DNA from 2 places in the Paenibacillus puldeungensis genome. Region 1 is predicted to be linked to the other one. Evidence: riboswitches for the same ligand, from Rfam matches in the RefSeq annotation. Region 1 holds a riboswitch; the other holds the start of a gene.

Region 1 (11,411 bases):
GACAGGAAGATAATCGGCACATTGGAGTGGGAGCGAATCATTCTGCACCAATGAAAGCCGTCGTATTTGGGCAATTGTATATCGATTACGACCAAATCTGGCCTAATTTCTGTAAACTCCTGAAGCACTCTGCTGAAATCCTGTACTCCGTACACATCATAAGACCACTGGAGCAACCGGACCTTCACTTCATCAAACAAGGTCATATCGTCTTCGATCAGCATGATTTTAAACAAGGGAAAAGTCACCACACTTTATGTATTGGGTAATTTGCTTGTTGCGGTACACCTTCCCAGTGTATAAGAAAATAGGTGGATGTGCTATATAAACAGTTACTCACTTAGTAATGCACGAAGCACCGTAGCCCAGGATCTAACATTGCATTTTCGCCCTATAGATTCACTTAATAAATGTACTCTTCACTCTATCCGACTTCAAAAAATAAGGAATCCAAATGGCGCATGAAATTAACGATTTGACTAGGTTCCTCATGGCAGCTGTTCCACTCCCCGCTTCTCTAGCAAGAGGAATTTGAAATAGAAGCAGCGTATCTATGATTTCAGCCAGCAAGCTGACACTTAATAATACAATCATGAGACGTGGCAATGCTGATTTCTTTCTGTAAAGCATTATCAGTATGTATAGACTAAACAGGAGCAGCAAGGAGTTGCAAACCACTTCGAAAATAAGCGTAGGCCCCCATAATGGATGATAAAACATCGATTCTTCTGAGGTTAATACATTCCATGTTTCTGAAATATAATCAGGCGATAAATATGCAAACAACTGAATGATTAAAGAGAGAATCGACGCGTATAGACTGATCTGCACGAGGATTAACCATCCTCCTAAACCCGAAACATCCAATGTTCGATAATCGATATTCTTTTTCTTGACTTCCGTCTCCAATTAACACACTTCCTTTGTTATTAAATAATTGGCCTGTCTTTTCTGCGGGGCATCAGCAAGGCGTCCGCGGGGGCGTCGGAGAGGCGTTTAACGAACCGTATAAGCGTTATTTTGCTCAAAATGCTTTTCTGGCGGTGCTAACGAACTCAGATAACGCTATTTCACATAATTTGCAGCCAAATAGCGTGAAAACGGTCAAATAGCGTGTCTCAGGTTCGTTAGATTTTCAAAACCCCGTTTTTCCTCCAAATAGCGCTTATTGGATTCGTTAGAGCAAACGCCGTAACCTTACTCCAATATCGCCCTAGCTTGCTGCATTACTTCCATGATAATATCCTCAGCCTTCTGATTCGCTGTTAGCATTCTAGTGCCTTGTCCCGCCCATAGCGACATGTACTCCGGATTATTCAGCTTAGAAGCAGTATCCCGGATTCAGGCGTCATATAAGCAACTCCTAGGGTTCCAAAGCCGCCAGCATTGGACACCGCTGCTACGAGGGAGGGCATATTCGGTATGCCGGCCATACCTGCTAAAAAGATAGGGTACCGAATATTAAAATTTCGACATACCTCAGTGCTTAGATGAATCGCCATAACTTCATTTCCCCCAAGAAAAAGAATCGTTGATACCAGCGTTATGGAATATATAGTAAATTGAGTTATGTATTTCATTATATCATGCGCCTTGATAAAAATGTTAAGGAGCCGTGTTTGAACACGACTCCCATGTACATTTTGCCGCCTTATTGAGCGGTCTGGATCCCGACTATTATTTACTTAAATGATAAGGCACTGTTGCCACAATAACGTTTTTGCGGTAGAGCAAGTGAGCCCGGATCAAGAGGCTGGACTGGTTATGCAGGATATTGTGCCAGCCTTTTTTCGGTATAAACTGAGGAATAATGACCGTAACCTGGTAGTTGGATTCATTCGCCTTGTTCTGCACAATATCAACGAATTTAAGCAGTGGCTGTACGATGCTCCGATATGGAGAATACAGCGTCACCAATCTAATACCCGGCTGCCAATTCCCCCACTTTTGTTCAAAAATCGCTTCGTCTTCTCTTTCAAAAGGAATATGCACAGCAATAATCTGATGAGGCGACAATGACTTCGCATAATTGAGCGAATTTTCCACCACATGCGTAATACCCGCAACAGGAACGATAATGACATTCCCCTCAATCGGTATAGCTGGTACAGAATTCGATACTCTCAGCTGTTCGGCAATCGCCTCGTAATGCTTATGAATTCGGTGGAAAAAGTAAATAATGATGGGTAAGAACACGAGAACCGGCCATACGCTGCTAAACTTGGTGATGAAGAACATGACACTGACTAACAAACTGATCAAGGCACCGGTCGTATTGATCAGGAGCTTGTGAACCCAGCCCTCTGGCTTTTCTTTAATCCATTTGACCATCATGCCGGTCTGGGATAACGTAAACGGAATGAACACCCCAATGGCATACAACGGTATCAGCATTTCGGTCTGTCCTTTAAACACAATGATCAATATAATCGAAAAAAGTCCGAGAAAAATGATTCCATTGGAATATCCGAGTCGATCACCACGCACCGTGAACATTCTTGGGACAAACTTATCTTTGGCCAGATTAACCGCGAGCAGCGGGAAAGCAGAATAGCCCGTGTTGGCGGCAAGAATAAGGATCAAGGCTGTCGTTCCCTGAATAAAGAAGTACATGAAGTTTCGTCCGAAAGTTTGCTCGGCAATTTGAGAAAGCACCGTCACTTCTTCACGATGTCCAACTCCGTAGTAATAGGCAAGAATTACTATGCCCGAGAAAAGCAAAGCCAAAATGGTACCCATGGCCATCAGCGTTTTCGCTGCGTTACGAGGAGAAGGCTCTTTAAAATTAGGAATGGCATTCGAAATGGCCTCAACCCCCGTCAAAGCGGTACATCCGGATGCAAAGGCACGCAATAACAAGAACAGACTAATCCCAGCAACCGGGGTGCCGATTGATGTATGAAGGCTTGGCGAGACGTGTCCGGTCAGTATGTTGTAAGCCCCCACACCGATTAGAATAAACAGGGCGAGTATGAACAAATAGACGGGCAAGGCAAAAACCGAAGCCGATTCCGTAACCCCTCGCAAATTGAGCGTGGTGATGAGCACGACAAAAGCTACAGCAATGATGACATTGTAAGGATGTAGACTTGGAAAGGCAGAAGTGATGGCGTCCGTTCCAGCCGATACACTTACAGCTACCGTGAGAATATAGTCCACGAGCAAGGAACCGCCTGCAATTAAACCTGGAAGTACCCCAAGGTTTTCCTTGGATACGACATAAGCTCCCCCGCCATGTGGATAGGCAAAAATGATCTGACGATAAGACAAAATCAGAGCCGCCAACAAAATTAATACTCCGATGGCAATAGGGATTGAGTACCAATAGGCTATTGCGCCAATGGTCATCAGTACCAGCAAAATCTGCTCTGGTCCATATGCTACTGAAGACAGGGCATCCGAAGATAAAATTGCCAATGCTTTAACTTTAGTAAGCTTCTGCTCCCCAAGCTCCGTCGACTTTAAAGGTCGTCCGATAAGAAATCTTTTTATATAGGAAAACACAAATTCCACCGCCAATATCCTTATTTTTAGTTAGTTTCCCCTTTAGCATTTCAAAACATTTTAATGCCTTCAGTCCAAATTTAGGCACAAAAAAACACAGGGTATCCCTGTGCCTAATTTCACAAGTTGTAAACCCACTCCTGACCAACGCTTACGAGGTTAGCTGTCGGATGCGGACGGCAAGAGTCGCCCTACTTGATCACGGTGCCATTTACAGACGCCTTTTCAAGATTAACCCCAAATAAGTCCCAAGCCCAAACCTAGGCCGGTTCCATATACGGTTCCCCCGTTTTCCTTACGGAAATTCAGCGATTATGAATTTTATGAATTTTTTCAAGAAGCAAATAAAATCATACGTTCCAGGTTAAGGTTTGTAAAGGCAATGTAGGTGAGATGGAAGATAAAAATGATTCATTAAGCGCTCATAAACCGTTTACATTTACTTATTGCTCCTTGAATCGAGGTTTCTTGCATGGTTAGTGCTATTTTCTGAAAAAAATAAAATTGGAATGGAGAGGATCTACGGTATAAAATATATGCAAATCACCAAAAAGGGGGATTTTGATATGTGCGGACGCTTTACGATCACGCTGCCGATCAATGAATTAATCCTACGTTACATCATTGAAGATTCAAAAATCATCAACTATAAACCAAGATATAACGTGGCTCCGATGCAGAACGTACTTGCGGTTATATCCGGCAAAATGGGCCAGCGGTTAGGTGAGCTTCGCTGGGGGCTTGTACCAGAGTGGGCCAAGGATCAGAGCATGGGTAGCAAAATGATCAATGCCCGTGCGGAATCGTTGGCGGACAAGCCGTCCTTCCGTCAACTGCTCGCATCGCGCCGCTGCATCATCCCAGCCGATGGTTTTTACGAATGGAAACAGGAAGTAGAGCGTAAGCAGCCCTATCGGATCATGATGCAAGATGGGAGTATTTTTTCCTTTGCCGGACTCTACGACATATGGAGCGACCCGAATGGTAATAAATTAGCCACCTGCACAATCATCACAACCGAACCTAATTCGCTGATGGCAGGTATTCATAACCGGATGCCCGCTATTCTTCGCCCAGATGATGAGGCGATGTGGCTTAATCGAGATAATACCGATGTTCATTTCTTGAAGAGTTTACTTAAACCCTACGATGCTACGAAAATGAGAGCCTACCCCGTATCATCGGCTGTAGGAAATGTAAGAAACGATTCAAGAGAGTTAATAGAGGAAATAAAATAAGCTATCGGATTTCGGCCTTTAACCCAAGACAGCTAGGAATGTCCGGTCGATAGGTCAACCTGGCGATCTCCAGCACTTGTTCCGTCATGTATTTGTCGGAGTATCTATACCCGGTTTGAACCCAATAAGTGATCACTCCCATAAGAGCGAAAACGTTCTGGTTGATTAGAATCTCCCGATTGATATGGGACGGAATTTCCGGAAACAGCAGCTCATAATCATGATGGAAAACTTCCTGCAGGGTTTCCCCCAGTTTCTCCTGAAAACCTAGGGCCTTTTCTTTCAAAAATAAACTGAATGCCGCCGAATGTTCGGAGACATATTGAAAGATTTTTAACGATGAATCGGATAAACGGCGCATATCGTGATGGTCTCTTTTTCCTTCATAAGGCTCCTCGAACGCTTTCTTGAAGCCATCCACCGTTTCCTGAAGTATTTCATCCAGGAGATCCTCTTTGTATTGATAGTGTTTATAAAAAGTTCCCCTCGTATATCCCGCTCTTGTAACGACTTCGGTAATCGTTATTTCCCGCAATGCCTTCTCGTTAAGGATCGCGATCAGGGCTTCTTTCAGCGCTTTTTTCGTTCGAATGACTCCTTGATTGACCTTCTTAGCACCCATGAACATTCCTCTCCCTAATGTATATTGTCACCGCTTTTTTAGACGTTGTACGGGCGTTTCGTTCATTCGTGAACATTGCGCCACGCGATGTAAATTGAAGAATGTGCTTACTACTATATAATATAAAATTGCTTCAAATTCAAATATCTTAGGTTTAATAATAGGGGGTTTTAACTATGAAACTTCAAGGAAAAGTAGCTGTAGTGACAGGAGCAGGGTCCGGCATGGGAAAGGCCATCGCAATTTTATATGCACAGGAAGGCGCAAAAGTCGTAGTAGCCGATATCAATCCATCCGCTGTTAACGACGTTGTAGCAGAAATCAAAAATGCGGGCGGTGAAGGGACCGGTGTCATTGTTAACGTGGCAAAACGGGCTGAGGTCGAGAGTATGATTGAAACCGCTGTCACTTCCTACGGTTCACTTGATATTCTCGTAAACAACGCTGGCATCATGGACAACTTTACACCTGTCGGAGATGTAACGGATGAGCACTGGGATCGACTTCAGGATATTAATCTCAAGGGACCGTTCATGGCATGCCGCGCAGCCATTAACATTATGAAAGACCAGCCTCATGGTGGCGTCATCATTAACAATGCTTCCGTCGGCGGCCTGTTTGGTGCCAGAGGCGGCGCTGCATATGTTGCGGCGAAGCATGGTTTAGTCGGCTTGACGAAAAATATTGCATCCACCTACGGTCGTGAAGGCGGCAATATCCGCTGCAACGCTATTGCACCGGGAGGAGTTAAGACGAATATTCAATCCTCCATCACTGCCCCGCATCCACTCGGTATGGCAGCAATCGGCGATGTAGGCCAAGGGCCATTAGCTGATCCTATGGAGATCGCACGGGTCGCTCTTTTCCTGGGATCGGATGATTCAAGCTTCATCAATGGTGATGTTGTTAAAGCGGACGGCGGTTGGACGGCTCGATAAGGACTTCTGTGCTGTGAAAAAAGGCGAAACGCAAGGTAAATCCCTGTGTTTCGCCCTTTCTATATGGCTCGAAATTGCATCCATTTTTTGCTGAAATACCGATATATAAAAAATACCGCTCGCGCGATCCAGTCTATGAACATGGCTACCCACGTACCAAACACTTCCATATGGAAGTAATCACCTAGCAAATAAGCCATGACGATCCGGCAAACGAACATGGTCGTAATACCGATCACCATGGGATACCGGGCATCGCCGGAAGCCCGGAAAGTGACGGGCAAAGTATAGGCTAGCGGCCAAATAAAGCTGGCACATATCCCGTGCCACAACACGATTTTCGTCGTAAGGGATGCCGTAATTTCAGACAAGCCATATAAATGCAAAATGACCGGAAGCAACGCCAAAACTATCGCGTTCATCACTATCTGCGAGATATATACGATAATCAATATTTTCCTATTATAATATTTTGCCTGTTCGTAATCGCCTGAACCGACGCATCTGGCTATGACCGCAGTAAGTCCAAGGTTAATCGCTATTCCGGGCAGAACTTGGAACAAGACAATTGTGCCGCCTACGGCATTGGCAGCTATAGCCGCCGTCCCAAAAGTGGAGACCAGACTCAGCACAAGAATTCTACCAATTTGGAACAGACTGTTCTCTATTCCGTACGGTACTCCGATATTCAAGATTCTCTTGATCATCGACCACTGAAATTTTATTTTTATACTTTTCTCAATATACAGCGGATGTTTATGGTTCATGGCGAGTAGGATGATTACAACTGCACCAATGATCCGGGAAATCAAGGTCGGTATGGCTACCCCTTCGGTACCGAAGTGAAGCCCGTAAAGTAACAGGGCATTTCCGGCTACATTAATCCCGTTCACATGTAAAGCTACCTTCATGGACACCTTCGAATTTCCCATCGTACGGAAAATAGCTGCTCCGACATTGTAAAGGGCTAAAAACGGTACGGATGCCGTGACAATCATTAAATAGGTATTGGCATGACCTCGTACTTCATCGGAAATTTGCCCAAACAGAGAATACAAAATAAACGGCTTTACTAAATATACGATTATCATAACTACGATGGAGATTGCGCCAACAAACCATACCATCTGATTAGCCGCTTCGCGGGCCTCTTTCATTTGCTTCTTTCCCATATATTGTCCGGCAATGACCGCACCGCCTGTAGCCAGCGCAGCAAATAAATTAATCAGCAGCGCCATGATAAAATCCACGAGGGAAACCCCGGACACCGCAGCCTCCCCAACATATGCCACCATAATGGATGCGGCCAGTCCGACCAAAAATTCCAGCAGTTGCTCAACCATCAACGGAAGAAACAGCTTGAACAAATCCCGGTTTGAAAATAAATAGCTGCTTTTCCCTGCTCTCCCTATACCTATCTCTCTAACTTCTATCTGCTCCATATAACCACATTCCTTAAGGTGCTATTTCGTGTCATTAACCTTATTCAGGTTTGTTTACTCCTAAACTGCGGCAACCTCCATTTCCGGCAATTCAGCTAACTTTACAACCAAATCTTCCTGTGACCAAGCTTTACATATTCCATTGGATCATCCTAGCTTTCAGACTAAATTACGAAGCTTGTTTTGCTTCATCAAAGCTGTCGTTATTGCCTAAGAACATAAGATCATTATGAGACAAACCATAAAAAAACCGTTATCCCGATTGTCTTAAATCATTGCCTAATCCTCTTACTACCACTAACATCTTGAACGCAGAAGCCCTATAATTGAACAAAGATTATCGTAATAAGGAGGAGCCTATGGCTGAACTAAGTAGCCGGCAGAGTGATTTGGCTGACGTGATCAAGCGTCATACGACCGCAGATGGAGTATGGGAGACCGCCATACCTTCTTTATTTTTTATTCGAAGCTTTCACATAACCGAACCCGTATACAGAGTGTACAAGCCTTCTTTATGTATCATAGCCCAAGGTTTGAAAGAGGTTCTGCTGGCACAGGAACGCTATCAGTACGGTCCCGATGACTACCTTCTAGCATCTATGGACTTGCCAGTGATGGGCCAAGTGATTAAAGCATCTTCCGATGTGCCGTACTTAAGCATCAAGCTTGAATTCTCTCAAAGCGAAATATTAGAGGTTATCAACGACTCGGAAATTCAAATTCCACCGAAGGAAAATGCGAAACGGGCGCTATTTGTCGGTCAAATCGAGTCATCCATCTTGGATGCGGTCCACAGATTAACCCGATTGTTGGATCATCCCAAAGATATCCCGTACCTGGCCCCCATCTACAAAAAAGAAATTTTGTACAGGCTTATGCAAGGGCAATATGGGGCTGCGCTAGCGCAAATCGCTATGGAAGGGAGCAGCACCTACCGAATCAGAGAAGGAATCGAACAAATCATCAAACATTGGGATAAGCCCTTGCGCATTGGGGAGCTTGCAGAAATCGCGAATATGAGTGTCTCCTCGTTCCACAGACACTTTAAAGAAGTCACCGCGATGAGCCCAATTCAATTTCAAAAACAGCTTAGACTGCAGGGAGCCAGACGTATCTTGCTATCCGAATTAACGGATGCTGCTGATGTCGCTTACCGGGTAGGCTACGAAAGTGCGTCCCAATTCAGCCGTGAATATGCCCGTATGTTCGGTTATCCGCCAAGAACAGACATTAAGCGGTTGACGGAAAAATACGACCAAAGAATTAACGTATAAGGCTCACCATAACGAAAACAGCTTTAACGCAAATACAAAAGCGGCAACCTGGACTTAAGTAAAGCCTCAGGTTGCCGCTTCTTAATGAGGATTAACTCTCAAATTTTGCATTGCCCAGCCATTTCACCATTTCAGGATCGTTGTGGGAGAAGAACAAGCTCTTGTTCGTATCCAATGCAGCAATACACTCCATATCCTCTCCGCTTAAGGTAAAATCAAAAATATTAAAGTTCTCGATGATTCTTTCTTTATGAACCGATTTTGGAATTACAACGACGTCTCTTTGGGTCAACCAGCGTAAAATCACCTGGGCAACGGATTTATTGTATTTCTCGGCGATGGACACTAAAACTTCATTCTGGAAGATGTTATTTCTTCCTTCAGCAAAAGGTCCCCACGATTCGATCTGCACACTGTTTTCTTTCATATACTTGGCGCTTTCGATTTGCTGGTTGAAAGGATGCGTCTCAATCTGGTTGACGGCTGGAGTTACTTTATTGTGAATCATCAAATCCACCAGGCGATCCATTTGGAAGTTGCTAACTCCGATCGCTCTGATTTTCCCCTCATGATACAACTCCTCCATCGCTCGCCAAGAACCGTATACATCCCCAAAAGGCTGATGAATAAGGTACAAATCCAAATAATCCAGTTGCAATTTTTGCAGTGATTTAGCAAAAGCTTGCTTTGCGCTCTCATAGCCGGCGTCTTGAATCCAGAGTTTGGTAGTCACAAATATTTCTTCCCGTGGCACGCCGCTCCGTTTGATCGCTCTACCGACCGCTTCCTCATTTTGATAAGCTGCAGCGGTATCAATCAGACGATAGCCGGCCATCAGGGCATCGTAAACGCTTTGTTCACATTCCATCGCATCGGGAATTTGATACACACCAAAGCCGAGGATCGGCATCTCAACACCATTGTTCAAGATTACTTTTTGCATATGGAGTCCTCCTATTTTTTCATTTACAATTTCAGCTCACTTGGGCTATAGTATGAGTCTATTCCCTTCGAGTTACTCGAAGTCAAGAGATTCGGAGAATTCATTCGAGGAGGGCTCCCATGTATACTGTGAAAGACGTATCAAAACTGCTGGATCTCACCGAGCATACCGTTCGCTACTATACGGATCAGGGACTCGTACCCAGCATACAGCGAGACCAAAACAATAATCGTCTGTTCGACGATGAATCTATTAATTGGCTCACAGGCGTAAAATATCTGAAACAATGCGGCATGTCGGTGAAAGACATCAAAACCTATGTAAATTTATGCTTGAAAGGCGATTCGACCATTCAGAAACGGTATGAAATGATATTGGAGCAAAAAGCCGCTGCTCTGGCGCAGTTGGAGGAAGCGAAGCAGAGAGTAAAATATATGGAAGATAAGGCCAATCACTATCTAGACATTATCCAGCAAGCACTCCCGGACGATACGAATCCCGGTAAATGGTGAGATTAACTCAACTGTAATGTTGTAATGCACGTTTTATCATTTTCGAACGTGGAAATTTCCGATTCGGCCGTTTTTCCGTCATGGCCCACGGTGATGCGATAGGTTTGATCCCGCGGCAGCCACAGGTCGATAAACCCGTTGGATTGGGACGTCATTGTTTGGTCCAGTACGGTTTTGCCTTTCGCATCGGTGATGTTCACCTGGAATTTCTGTTCCGTCATCTCGCCTTGGCAGCCGGTTAAACTATGGATTTCGCAAGGATGCGTCTGTTTGACGTACGGTGCGATAGATACGAAAAATTCGTCCTTGGGCAGAGCATAGCTCTTCGAATCTGCCGTTTCGCCGTCTACGATCAGTTGATGTGACGTGATGGAGGCGGACTTGCCGCTCAGATTGCCTACGCTATAATCGTAGACCATCTGTTTGATGCTCTGCGGAGCTAGCGCATTCGACTCTGTTTTTTTATCGGCGTTTCCCGTTAATAGAAAAAAGCTTCCTAACGCGACAATCGCAATGCCGCCGACTACCGCCAAAATCGTGGTTCGTTTCATGCCTGGCCCCTTTCGTACAGTTTAATTTATTTGAATGGATCGAATAAACAAGATTATAGCATAGATGATATTGCGATAAAAAACGAACTCGTGACTTCGAAAAGTCGGCAAGTCAGGCGCCATAGAAACTTCGCTGCTTATCACCGTCATGACCGAACTTATGAATGAAATTTGTAAATCTAAGTTAATAGAAAGGACTACTCTTCTTTGGGAGTAGCCCTTTTCCAACCTAGAATGTTTCTAGAGATACTAACATCACCGATTTCTACGTCACTGTCTTCTTTCCTTACACAAATATACCCAATTTTCGGAAAACGATTCTGAAGAAAATAGCTCCTTGTCCCGAAAGCAACAGCCATGCCAGCCCAAAAATCCACATGACTCGAT
Region 2 (11,411 bases), on a different contig from region 1:
CCGCGTACGTGCTGACGCGCTTGATGGAGAGCGTATTTGAAACCGGTGGTACGGGGAACCGGGTCTCTAACGAGATCAAACGCCCGGTTGCCGGCAAAACCGGTACGACCAGCACCGATGCCTGGCTGGTTGGCTTTACGCCGGAGCTTTCCACAGCCGTATGGGTCGGATACGATAAGGGAAAGACGCTCGGTACGACGGAATCGCGCAAGGCTGCACCGATTTTCGCCAAATATACCGAGCAGGCGCTCGAAAAGGTGCCGCCGAAAATTTTCCCGATTCCCGATGACGTTGTGAGCGTGTATATCGACCCGGAAACTGGCAAGCTGGCGACAGCGGACTGTCCCGAAAAGAAGCTGGAGGTCTTTGTACGAGGAACAGAACCGACGCAATTTTGCGAGGAACATGGTAAAGGTAAGGCGGAGCCTGTACCGGTGCCAGTTAAGGACGAGAAGGAAAGCCATTCCTGGTGGAGCGATCTGAAGCGTTGGTGGATGGACTAAATCGCCGGAGTTTTATACGATAATGGCAGGGTTCCATTTTTCCAATTTCCACTGAAGGGGATACGTTCGAAGTATGATTGAATTTGTTGGAATGACGGCAGGGCAACCCTTGCCGCCGGACTTTTATCGTCTCACAGCCTTGGAGGCTGCGCCTTTGTTGCTTGGGCATACGCTTGTCCGCCGTACGGAAAGCGGGGACATTCGCTGCCGCATCGTGGAAACGGAGAGCTACGGCGGCGTAGAGGATAAAGGCAGCCACGCTTTTGGGGGACGGCGAACCGCACGCACGGAAATTATGTTCGCCGCGGGCGGCGTCGCTTACATCTATTTGATTTACGGCATGTATAACTGCCTGAATGTAGTCATGGGCGCGGCGGATGACCCGCAGGCGGTATTGATCCGGGCCGTGGAGCCGCTAACTCCGGCCGACGAGGCGCTGATGCGGGAGCACCGTGGCACACCGGCCCGAAGGCCGGTCGACTTATCCGGCGGTCCCGGCAAGCTGTGCCGGGCGCTTGGCATCGACAAGTCCCTGAACGGCCAGCCGCTCACGGTGCCCGGCGCACCGCTGTGGCTGGAGGCAGGGGCCGGAGCGAAAGCGGGGGCTGGCGCCATAATGCAGGCGCCCCGGGTCAACATCGCCTACGCCGCCGAGTACGCGGCCAAGCCGTGGCGTTTTTACCTGCGCGAAAGCCGCTATGTATCGATCATCGATAAGCAGGCTGAGGTTTGGAATGAGCTGGGTGGGGAGTAGTCTGGAAAAGTTGCTCGAATGGCATTTTTCAATACAAGGTATTTTTCACATGTAATTTGTCTATTACCTTTGCCGCGATCCGCATACCTGTGTACGATAAATGTAAAAAGTGCATCTAAATTGCCCGAAATCCCGAAACTTGCTCGACTAATTGTAAAAAGTACATCTATTCGTGATTAACTCCGTGTCTACAATCCTAATGTGACCATTTAGCTGTACTTTTTGCATTTACTCTTCCGAAAACCAAGTATGGGCGTGAAATAAATGTATAAAATGCAATTAACTCAAACTGGGGAAATTAATTTTACTCAAACACAATTACGAAATTGGAGTCCTTTGTTTTACTAACCACTCGCTTAATTAACTCCTCCCTTATTTCCACACCTATCGGCTCTCCATAAGGCTCCTCCCACTCTGTAATTGCATCCTTGTAGGCAATAAATCCCCCAACTATCATTTCACCAGGAATCTTTACTACTTTTCCATCCATTTGAACTTTGATGTATGAACGTGTACCCGTTATTTTGACCATACCTTGCACCTCCTTTTAGGTAAATGCCATTCACCGTTTTAAGCGCTGATATTATCATCCTGGTAACAAATTATCAGTCATTCTAAAATAGTCGACAATACTAATCGAAATGCAGGAGGAAATTCAGTGGCTGGACTACGGTCAAGACGCAGCACTTCTATATAATAGCTGAGGGCTGCTCATTCATTCGGCCGTTGATCTCCAGCGGGTGGCCCCGTGCAATCAAAATCTCCAGACAAGCAAACAAATTTTTAATTAAATTCCATATTGTGGCACAACTTTTCGATCTCTGCTCCGTCTAAATCTACGTAGTATTTCGCACTTATGTGTAAAACACGTGATTTAGGAGGCAATGAAAGTTGAAGCACTCGAAATCTTTTGCCAAAGTTGCGGCAGCCGCTCTCGTCCTGTCCCTGGCAGTCACCGCAGGAGCCGTTCCGCCTCTGCGTCCTGCAGCTACAGTCGCTGCTGATAAAACGAAACAAGAGCCCGTTGAGTAATACTTGGACGCGATGGCTCCATCCTGAAATCTGACTGGAAGGCCATCGGATCAAGCAAAGTTGTCCACAAGACGTTTGATATGTCCAAGTAACCGTCCACTTATCAACAACTTACAAAAAAGCGATAACCCGCGGCTTCATGCCAGCGAATTATCGCTTTCTTTTTTTCTAACATTCTATTCCCAACACTCTAACTTCATCCGCACGCTTAGGACTCCAGAGCCGCTTTCAGCGCATCCGGGGACCGTTCCCACCATTCGCTATTCGTCTCCGTCAGCAGACGCTTTAGCCCGGCTTTTTGCTCACTCGTCAACCCATCCAAGATGACTCTACGTTTGAGAGCGTAATCCATTTTGTTTACATGGTCGGCAAGAATTTTCCAGCCCCGCCGCGCTTCCGTATCGATCCACATCTCGCAGGCCGTCATGCCGCCGTAAAACTGGCCCTCTTCCCCGCGATCCACAGCGACCCATACGAGCCATACCTGCCGTCCGCCTGGCACATCCTCGCGATTCGTCGAGAACTTAATTCCTTTCTCTACTTTACTCTTCGCGTGCATCGCCCCGATATCGATGTAAACCTCATCCCCGTCGATAATAACCGGCGACATGCTGTTCAAATCGATAGAGCCGGCGCCAAATCCTTTGTGCTTGCTTTTTTCCTCGTTGCTGATGATATTTAAGGAAAATATCTTTTTCCCCGTTTTCGGTGATTGATCCATAATTCCCTCCAATTTCCCACAGACCTGCAATTTGCAATTGCACCTCTCCTTGCAGAGCGGCTATTTACCTGCTGTAGCTAGACTCTTTTTTTCGATTTTAGATTAATTCAATTTTAGCTAATAATCTGCCAAATGCAAACATATACATGCTGTAGATGCTTGTCAACGGGAGGTATCCATTGTATGACCCGACGTACTATAACCTACAGTATTTTCGCTATTGCCTTATGCCTCACCCTCGGAACGATCGGTTACCGCTTATACGCCGGGCCTGAATCCCAGTCTTCGTTCGCTCCGGATAAGGTCAAGCCCAAGGCTGTCCAGAAAACTGGACAAACACCGCCGCCAGTGCCGCAAACAGAAAGTATCCAGCTGCCAAAAGCGGAGATACTCAGCAACCGGATTGCCGAGTATCACATTGATGTGAAACTGGATGAGAGCAAGGATACACTGACCGGCTGGGAGACGTTAACCTGGAAGCACCCCGGCAAAAAAACGATTAACGAAGTATATTTTCATCTGTACCCTAACGCCTTTGCCTCCTCTGATACGACATTTATGAAGGAATCCGGCGGCAAGCTCCGTGGTGACGTCATGCCCAAAGACGGCTTTGGCTCTATGGAAATTACCGAGCTGCGAACGACCGACGGAATATCCCTGCTCCACCGGATTCAATATGTACAGCCCGACGACGGCAACACGAAGGATAAAACCTTAGCCAAGGTTCGCCTGCCCGTTTCGGTTCAAGGAGGCGACAGTCTAACCCTTCGGATGAAATTCACGGTCAAGCTTCCGAAAATTTTTGCCCGTATGGGGACAGCTGGGGATTTTGTAATGGCAGGGCAGTGGTTTCCGAAGATCAGCGTCTATGAGCCTGTGGGAACGCGTGGAAGAACGACGGAGGGCTGGAACTTGCACCAATATCACGGGAACTCCGAGTTTTATTCCGATTTTGGCATATACAACGTGAGGATCAATGTGCCGGATACATACATCGTGGCCGCCACCGGTTTTCAGACGAAAAAAGCTGCAGTCAAGGACGGACGCAAAACGGTACAGTATTACGCCGACGATGTTCATGATTTTGCTTGGTCTGCTTCGCCTGACTTTATCTACGCGGAAGAGCCGTTCTCCTCTCCAGAGGTTCCGGGCGTACGTATCAAGCTATATTTGGACCCCGCCCATAAGGATCTAAAGGAACGTTATTTCTACGCTGCCAAGGTTGCGCTGTCCAACTTCAGCAAATGGTACGGCCGCTACCCATACTCTACGCTATCCGTCGTTGTCCCGCCTGCTGCGGGGAACGGAGCTGGGGGCATGGAATATCCGACGCTCGTGACCGCCTTTGGCGCAAACAGTGACTCCCCCGGCTACGACGAGTTAGAGCGAACGGTCATTCACGAAATCGGGCATCAATTCTTTTACGGAATGATCGCAAGCAACGAATTTGAAGAGGCATGGCTGGACGAAGCTTTCACCTCCTACGCTGAAGATAAGTTGATGGAGCAGGAGTTCGGATTAGCCCCGAATCTGCCAATCCAGGCGGCCCTGATCTCCTCGCCGGCTCCGCTGACCCAGAATGCCTGGAAATATAGCCAGGATAACTATGCTAAAAACGTCTATTACCGCGGCAAATTGATTCTTCTCGATATCGAGCGGCAAGTTGGAAGCAGTACAATGAACAGGATTCTTTCTGCTTACAGCGGCAGATATCGGTTCAAGCACCCTACGACGTCCGATTTCCAGCGTGTCGTCGAGCAGGCGACGGGGCGCAGCTGGAAGTCCTATTTCTCGCAATACGTCTACGATGGTAAGATGGCCGATTTCTCTGTTGATGCTATCAAGGTGTCCCCTATTCGCCAACAAGAGGGCGGGCAAATCTATGAATCGAAAGTCATCATCTCGCGTAAAGGGGCTACTCACCCTAAGGTTCCGCTGCTCATTACCTTCAAGGATGGGCATAGCGTCCGTAAGCAGTGGAACGGGGAGAACGACCGCGTAGAGCTGAAGCTGAAGTACAAGGAACCTGTAGCTTGGGTACAGATCGATCCCAACTATACGCTCGTCGTTGAAAATAAACACATCAACAACTACTTAAAAGCCGAGATCCCTGAGCCGACCCGTTCCCGTTCCAATATGAGTGTCTCCAAGCTGCTTGAAGCTCTACTCGGGACGCTCCTATGGTGATCTGCTTTTCAATGCAAGCTCAATCTTTTTAGGAGGGCAGGAAAAAAAATGACCTATATTCGTCAAGGTTTGGGCTTGGTAAAAAGCCAATTTCCCTCTGTCATCATACTGTTCTTGTACCAGCTCCTTTGGGGACTGTTCCTTTACCGACTTGTCGATACCGCCGTAACAGCACTGCTGCAAAGATACCCAGACCCTCCCCCAACGGGGCTCAGCCGGATTCTGTTCTTATTAGAGGGGGAGATTAATTTGAGTAGCAGCCCGGAAATTCGTCTTTACCTCGGGCTTTTGATTGGGATGGCTATACTTCGCCTGCTGCTAACCCCTCTTTTCCAGGCCGGGATTCTCTACGGGCTTGTTCCTGCGGAGAGCCGGGCGAACGGCCTTCCCCTCTTCCAAGGGATGAAAAAATGGTGGAAACCTGTTTCACTGTTCTACTTGATCGAGCTCGTCTTGATTTTGTTACCGGCCCTTTGGGTAGTACCTGGATTAACGTCCCTTTGGCCAAAAATTCTGAGCACTAACAGCAGTGCCACTCCATGGCTCATTGCCCTTGCATACATTTTGGGGTGGCTCACTTATGGCTGGGTAGTCCGCCAGTCCCTGCTTTTCGCCCAGTTCGGCTATTTGTTTAAATCCGGAATCTGGAACTCTTTAATTCTCTGTTTTAAGCATATTCTTGAGGGAATCGGAATTTCACTCCTTCTTTGCGCCTTCGGTCTTCTTCTCTTTCTGCTGTTTGGTGCGGCCTCATGGTTCTGGACCGGAATGCTCGCATTAATTCTTCAACAGACCTATCCTCTCTTTCGAAGTACCTTTAAAATTTGGCGAGTAACCTCTCAATATCAACTTTGGCAAGCAAAGACACAAAATAGTTAATTTTTTTTCATCATTTCCAATCCTAATAAACACAAGGCCTTCGCTAATTTGCGGGGGCCTTGTGTTATATTTTGGTCTCAAAATCTTGTAAATTAACCATTGCCAAAAGATACCTGGCTTTGTTACAATAACAGCAACACAAATTCAGTAACAGTTTTGTAATTAATTTTGTCACCTTTAGCAGGAATTTAGCATTGGGTGTCGAATACTTAATTTCAGGTGTGAAATCAGAGCCGAATTCCCTACACCGGGGGAAACGGGGGAACCACTTTGGGTGAATTGATCTCGTAATAGAGGGATCATAGGGGACCTTCAACCGAATCCTTAAGCTAACCTCGTAGGCATTGGAAGGAGCATAACTTCTTGAAAAAGCGTTTAACCGTAGCTGCAGTAAGTTTTGCCTTGCTTTTCACCATCGGAACTGGTAGCGTTTTCGCGGATTCTAAATTGGACAATGTCGTTAGCTCAGCAATTGGTACCGATTATGTTTCCGGCGGAACGAGTACATCCGGGTTCGACTGCTCTGGATTTACGAAGTATGTATTTTCTCATCTCGGTATTAAACTTCCTCACCAATCCGGCTCTCAATATAAAATGGGAACTGCCGTATCCAAAGATGAGTTGATTGCTGGCGATCTGGTATTCTTTAATACTTCCGGCAAAGGCGTTTCCCATGTTGGTGTATTCGTCGGCGATGGTAAATTTGCACATGCCTCTTCTTCGAAAGGCGTAGTGATCAGCAATCTCAGTGACAAGTATTACGTTGAACGTTATGTTGGTGCTAAAAGAATTATGAGTACCGACAAATACGAAGACGTGGCTACAGACGGCGGAGATCAAGATAACGTAGAGTAAAAGTAACACCTACATAAAGCCCGTAGAGATGATTACAACAATCGTCCCTGCGGGTTTTTTCGTTATATTTTTTTATTATTTAAAATACGTTAACCGGTTTTTCGATATTTGAAACGAGGACAAGAATTTCCTTTTTCTGCATAAATATTATTTTGCCTTGTCAATTCTGGACGACCCTGGTAAAATAACCAGAGTAAATAGTAACAACTTTGTAATTAGTGTTAGCGACGTCGTTTTGGGGTGCATACTACACGAAACTGCCGAATTCCTACGCACCCGGGGAACGGGGGAACCATACACCAGGGTGAATTGATCTTGCTTCAGAGGGATCATAGGGAACCTTCAACCGAACCCTTAAGCTAACCTCGCAGGCCTTGGAAGGAGTTTGACATCTTGAGAAAGACTTTGACAGCAGCGGTAACGAGTTTGGCTATTTTATTCAGTATGGGAGCCGGTAGCGGTTCTGCGCACGCTTCATCAACACCATTAAGCAGTATCGTCGATTCCGTGTATGGAACGCCTTACAAGTGGGGTGGAACCAGTACTTCAGGATTTGATTGCTCCGGATTTACCAGATATGTGTTTAGTAAAATGGGGATCAAGCTCCCACGCGTATCGACTGCCCAGTTCAAGCAAGGAACCACAATATCCAAAAGCCAGCTGAAAGCAGGCGATCTCGTCTTCTTTAAAACGCAGGGCAAAGGAAAAATATCGCATGTAGGTATTTATGTCGGAGACGGAGAGTTTGCACACGCCTCGGCCTCCAAAGGGATCCGAATCGATAAGCTAAATAGCAAATATTATAAGATACGCTACGCTGGTGCTAAACGTGTTCTGAGCAAATACGGATATTCCGTCTATGCATCGGAGCTGTAATTTCTTGAATAAATGGACCTACTCATGAACCGAAAGCCGCAAGGTGATTCTCCTTTGGAATCGCTTGTGGCTTCTTTTTTTATCAGCTCCGACTATATAACGCAGAAGGGCTTAGAAAGGTTGCTGGAAACTTACGGTATTTAACCTAAATCCTTGTTAGTCCTCTCTTTCCAAACCTTTACAATAGGGGTAATACCCGTTACAGTGAGGTTAAGGAAACCAGCGGTTGTATCATCGTATTCCTACTGGTCAAAGGAGGAGAAAAATGAATAAACCGACTCTAACGTTTCACATCGTGCCCATGGAGGAATCCCACGGCGCGGAAATTTGCACCTGGCGCTATCACTCTCCTTATGATATCTATAGTTGGCTCCCGTGGGAACAAATGAAAGCGCTCGACGTAGAATTCGGCAATCCCGTAATAAGATCGGAGCAATATGTGTCCGTAGTGGATGAGAATGATATTCTCGCCGGATTTGCTCAATATTTCCCTCTGGAGGGCGTTACCCGGCTTGGCATCGGGATGAAGCCTGAGCTTTGTGGCTATGGGTGGGGTAAGGATTTTGTGCAAGCTATCGTCGAGGAAGCGCTGCACCGAACGCCTGACAATGAAATAGACCTCGAAGTGTTGACCTGGAATACACGAGCGATCCGCGCTTACCAAAAAGCAGGTTTTATGATCACTGATCTATACGAGAAAATGACTCCCGGAGGCATTTCTAAACCTTTTTACTGCATGGTGTACCAAAAATAGTTTGACTAACCAGAAAAGCTAATAGCAACGTTATCGTAGCGTCTATGATTTTTAATACAATTTTTGTGAATTATGGGCTAAAATCGTTCCTTATTTTGACACAAAGGCTATGATCTGACGGCATGTTCCGTTATAATGGAAAACGTAGCTTACATAGGAGGGGCGATCGGAATGCAGAAATGGATCATGAGCGGACTGTTCTTTGCGGCGTGTGCTTTGGCCATCGTATTAATGTTCACCTTACCTAGCCGGGAACAGGCCGAGCAAGAAGCTAAACCGACATTGCCTGAAATTACGATGAATGCCGCAGGGGCGGAAGCCACGGTTAAAGCAAACTGCATCTCGTGCCACGGCGACGCGTTGCAGGGAGCGATAGGCCCGAATCTCCAAAAGATCGGCTCTCAACTGTCGGCTGAGCAACTGTACGGAATCATCACCAAAGGCAAGAGTGGCGGATCGATGCCTTCTTTCAAGGATCGGCTGAAGGAAGAAGAAATTGCTAACGTCGCTATGTGGCTTGCAGACAAGAAATAACAACATAAGAGAAAATGCCCGCCGAGAACTTTACAGGTTCCCGGTGGGCATTTTTACTGAAGAATGACTCCTTGGCTTGTTAGTCGGCAGCGCGCATTTTCTCAAACGCTTCGTTGTACTGCTGCGCTTCCTTTATATCTACTGCTGTAATTCCTCCGTCTTCCCAAGAGGTCAGCCGAAGCGTTACCGTTTTATAATCAATCGTAATAAAGGGATGGTGGTTGAAAGCCTCCGAGATTGCAGCCACCTCATCGACAAATGCAATCCCTTTCATATAATTGGAGAACATATACTTACGGACAATCCATCGGCCTTCCTCGAGCTCCCAACCGTCCAGCTTTTCCAAATGAGCTTCTACTTCTTGTGATGTAAACGGCATAATTCTTCCTCCCCGTTCTCTTCAAAAAAACTGATGATAAAGGATTCGTTAGCGCACTAGGACATGAAGATTCATCTTCCGGCTACGTCCTCGTTTTATTGTATTCCTATGCTAATCCCTTCATGCTTCTACGGTGGTTACAGACATGCCTGCCAGAAACGCACCCGTTTATCAAGACCCTCGATATTCAGTATTTTACCATGGAGAAGAGTACAAACAAAATCAGAATAAGACTAGCTGTTCTAAGCAGATTATATTAAAGTAACGGAGGTTAACTCCTCCTCACCGATCAGAAAATTGATACGGTGTCCCTCCGGATCATAAATAACCATAGCACTGCCAACCTCAATCATTGGCTCTGTCCCTAAGGCAAAGAATAAATCCTCTGCAAGTGCCTCCTGCACCTCCAGTCGGTCCTTGTTTTGCAGTACTTCCCACTCCAGGGGATCCATCTCAAAAAATAGATAGCTATCGGAAATTCGGCCAACCGCTTCTGTCAAATCAGCCAAAATAAATTCATAATCTCTTCCATGCTTTACGCCCACTGCGGTTTCCTCCCTTTCAGCCATCATCATCTAGGCTTTGATCCTATTATACCGGAAAAAACCACTTAAAAAAAAAGGCAAATCTGTCGATAAAGTAGATAAATCGTTTTTTAGGCAGGAAGTGTTGCCGCTTCTCCGCAAGGATGCGGATAGGCAAAGCAAGGTTCAATCTATCTCAAGGACGAGGTGCATAATGGAAATTTCAACAATTATTGGACTTATTCTCGGAATAGTCTCGCTCATTTTAGGGATGTTTCTAAAAGGGGCGCCGATTCACAGCCTGATCTCCAACCCTGCGGCCTTTGTCATTATATTCGTCGGGACCGCGGCTACGCTCTTCATGGCCTTCCCGATGGCCGAGCTGAAGAAATTCCCTATATTGCTCAAGATGACATTCGTGAAGCAAAAGATGATCACCAAGGCCGAGCTTATCACGCTGTTTACGGAATGGGCGACCATTACCCGGCGCGAAGGCTTGCTTGCGCTCGAAGCCAAGGTCGAGGAAATCGACGATGATTTCCTTCGCGGCGGCATGCGGATGATTATCGACGGTAATGACCAGGAGTTTGTCCAGGATGTGCTGACGGAAGACATCGCAGCCACAGAAGAACGTCATAAAGTCGGAGCGTTGATCTTCTCCCAAGCCGGGATGTACGCGCCTACCCTCGGTGTTCTCGGTGCGGTTGTTGGTCTGATTGCGGCCCTCTCGGATATGAGCGATATTGCGAAGTTGTCCCACGCTATTTCCGGAGCATTTATCGCAACGATCTTCGGTATTTTCACAGGTTATGTTTTGTGGCACCCGATTTCCAATAAGCTGAAGCGACTCTCCAAGAAAGAGATGGAGATTCGTTTAATGATGGTTGAGGGATTACTCTCGATTCAATCCGGCGTCTCCACCATCGCCATCCAGCAAAAGCTGGCTGTATTTTTAACCCCTGCCGAACGAGCGGAGATTCTAGAAAAGGGGGCGGGTGAGGGTGAGCAAAAAGAATAAAAAGCACCAGGATCACGAGGAGCATTCCGATGAGAGCTGGCTGCTGCCGTATTCCGATTTGATGACACTGCTACTCGCAATGTTCATCGTATTGTTCGGTATGAGTACCGTCAACGTACAGAAGTTTCAAGAAATGGCTGAAGCGTTCAATAGCGTACTCACCGGCGGAAGCGGTGTCCTTGATCAAAGTTCTATGAGTAAGAGCACAAGCGACGCGAACACGGAAAGCAAAACCACTAAATCAGCCTCAAGTGATCTCATCACCAAGAAGAACCAGCTGGCAAAGAAAGAGCAGGAGGATCTGGAGGCTCTCAAGAAACAACTGGATACCTACATCAAGAACAACGGGTTAACTGACGATCTTGAAACCAAACTGAATCAGTCTCAGCTCATGA

Evidence for each region. Region 1 has a riboswitch for cyclic di-AMP ahead of ACFQ3W_RS19055 (APC family permease). Riboswitches for the same ligand answer to the same signal wherever they lie in the genome.
Region 2: linked by a shared signal. The riboswitch ahead of ACFQ3W_RS24060 (C40 family peptidase) and the one ahead of ACFQ3W_RS19055 (APC family permease) in region 1 are both predicted to bind cyclic di-AMP.

The regions. Positions count from the first base shown of each region.
Region 1 is NZ_JBHTLM010000016.1:33,540-44,950, forward strand. It holds gene ACFQ3W_RS19040 (response regulator transcription factor) at 1-236, opposite strand, end outside; gene ACFQ3W_RS19045 (DUF2569 domain-containing protein) at 400-909, opposite strand; partial or broken gene ACFQ3W_RS19050 (nitronate monooxygenase) at 1,341-1,502, opposite strand; gene ACFQ3W_RS19055 (APC family permease) at 1,678-3,504, opposite strand; cyclic di-AMP (ydaO/yuaA leader) riboswitch at 3,638-3,825, opposite strand; gene ACFQ3W_RS19060 (SOS response-associated peptidase) at 4,071-4,742, shown strand; gene ACFQ3W_RS19065 (TetR/AcrR family transcriptional regulator) at 4,744-5,364, opposite strand; gene ACFQ3W_RS19070 (SDR family oxidoreductase) at 5,541-6,302, shown strand; gene ACFQ3W_RS19075 (MATE family efflux transporter) at 6,362-7,744, opposite strand; gene ACFQ3W_RS19080 (AraC family transcriptional regulator) at 8,104-9,018, shown strand; gene ACFQ3W_RS19085 (aldo/keto reductase) at 9,110-9,961, opposite strand; gene ACFQ3W_RS19090 (MerR family transcriptional regulator) at 10,081-10,473, shown strand; gene ACFQ3W_RS19095 (CueP family metal-binding protein) at 10,476-11,024, opposite strand.
Region 2 is NZ_JBHTLM010000029.1:18,128-29,538, reverse strand. It holds gene ACFQ3W_RS24095 (transglycosylase domain-containing protein) at 1-503, shown strand, start outside; gene ACFQ3W_RS24090 (DNA-3-methyladenine glycosylase) at 577-1,257, shown strand; gene ACFQ3W_RS24085 (Imm74 family immunity protein) at 1,562-1,789, opposite strand; gene ACFQ3W_RS24080 (hypothetical protein) at 2,149-2,289, shown strand; gene ACFQ3W_RS24075 (YwhD family protein) at 2,498-3,010, opposite strand; gene ACFQ3W_RS24070 (M1 family metallopeptidase) at 3,194-5,197, shown strand; gene ACFQ3W_RS24065 (hypothetical protein) at 5,246-6,076, shown strand; cyclic di-AMP (ydaO/yuaA leader) riboswitch at 6,298-6,435, shown strand; gene ACFQ3W_RS24060 (C40 family peptidase) at 6,440-6,931, shown strand; cyclic di-AMP (ydaO/yuaA leader) riboswitch at 7,180-7,320, shown strand; gene ACFQ3W_RS24055 (C40 family peptidase) at 7,325-7,807, shown strand; gene ACFQ3W_RS24050 (GNAT family N-acetyltransferase) at 8,073-8,561, shown strand; gene ACFQ3W_RS24045 (c-type cytochrome) at 8,733-9,095, shown strand; gene ACFQ3W_RS24040 (4a-hydroxytetrahydrobiopterin dehydratase) at 9,175-9,474, opposite strand; gene ACFQ3W_RS24035 (hypothetical protein) at 9,726-10,019, opposite strand; gene motA (flagellar motor stator protein MotA) at 10,213-11,016, shown strand; gene motB (flagellar motor protein MotB) at 11,000-11,411, shown strand, end outside.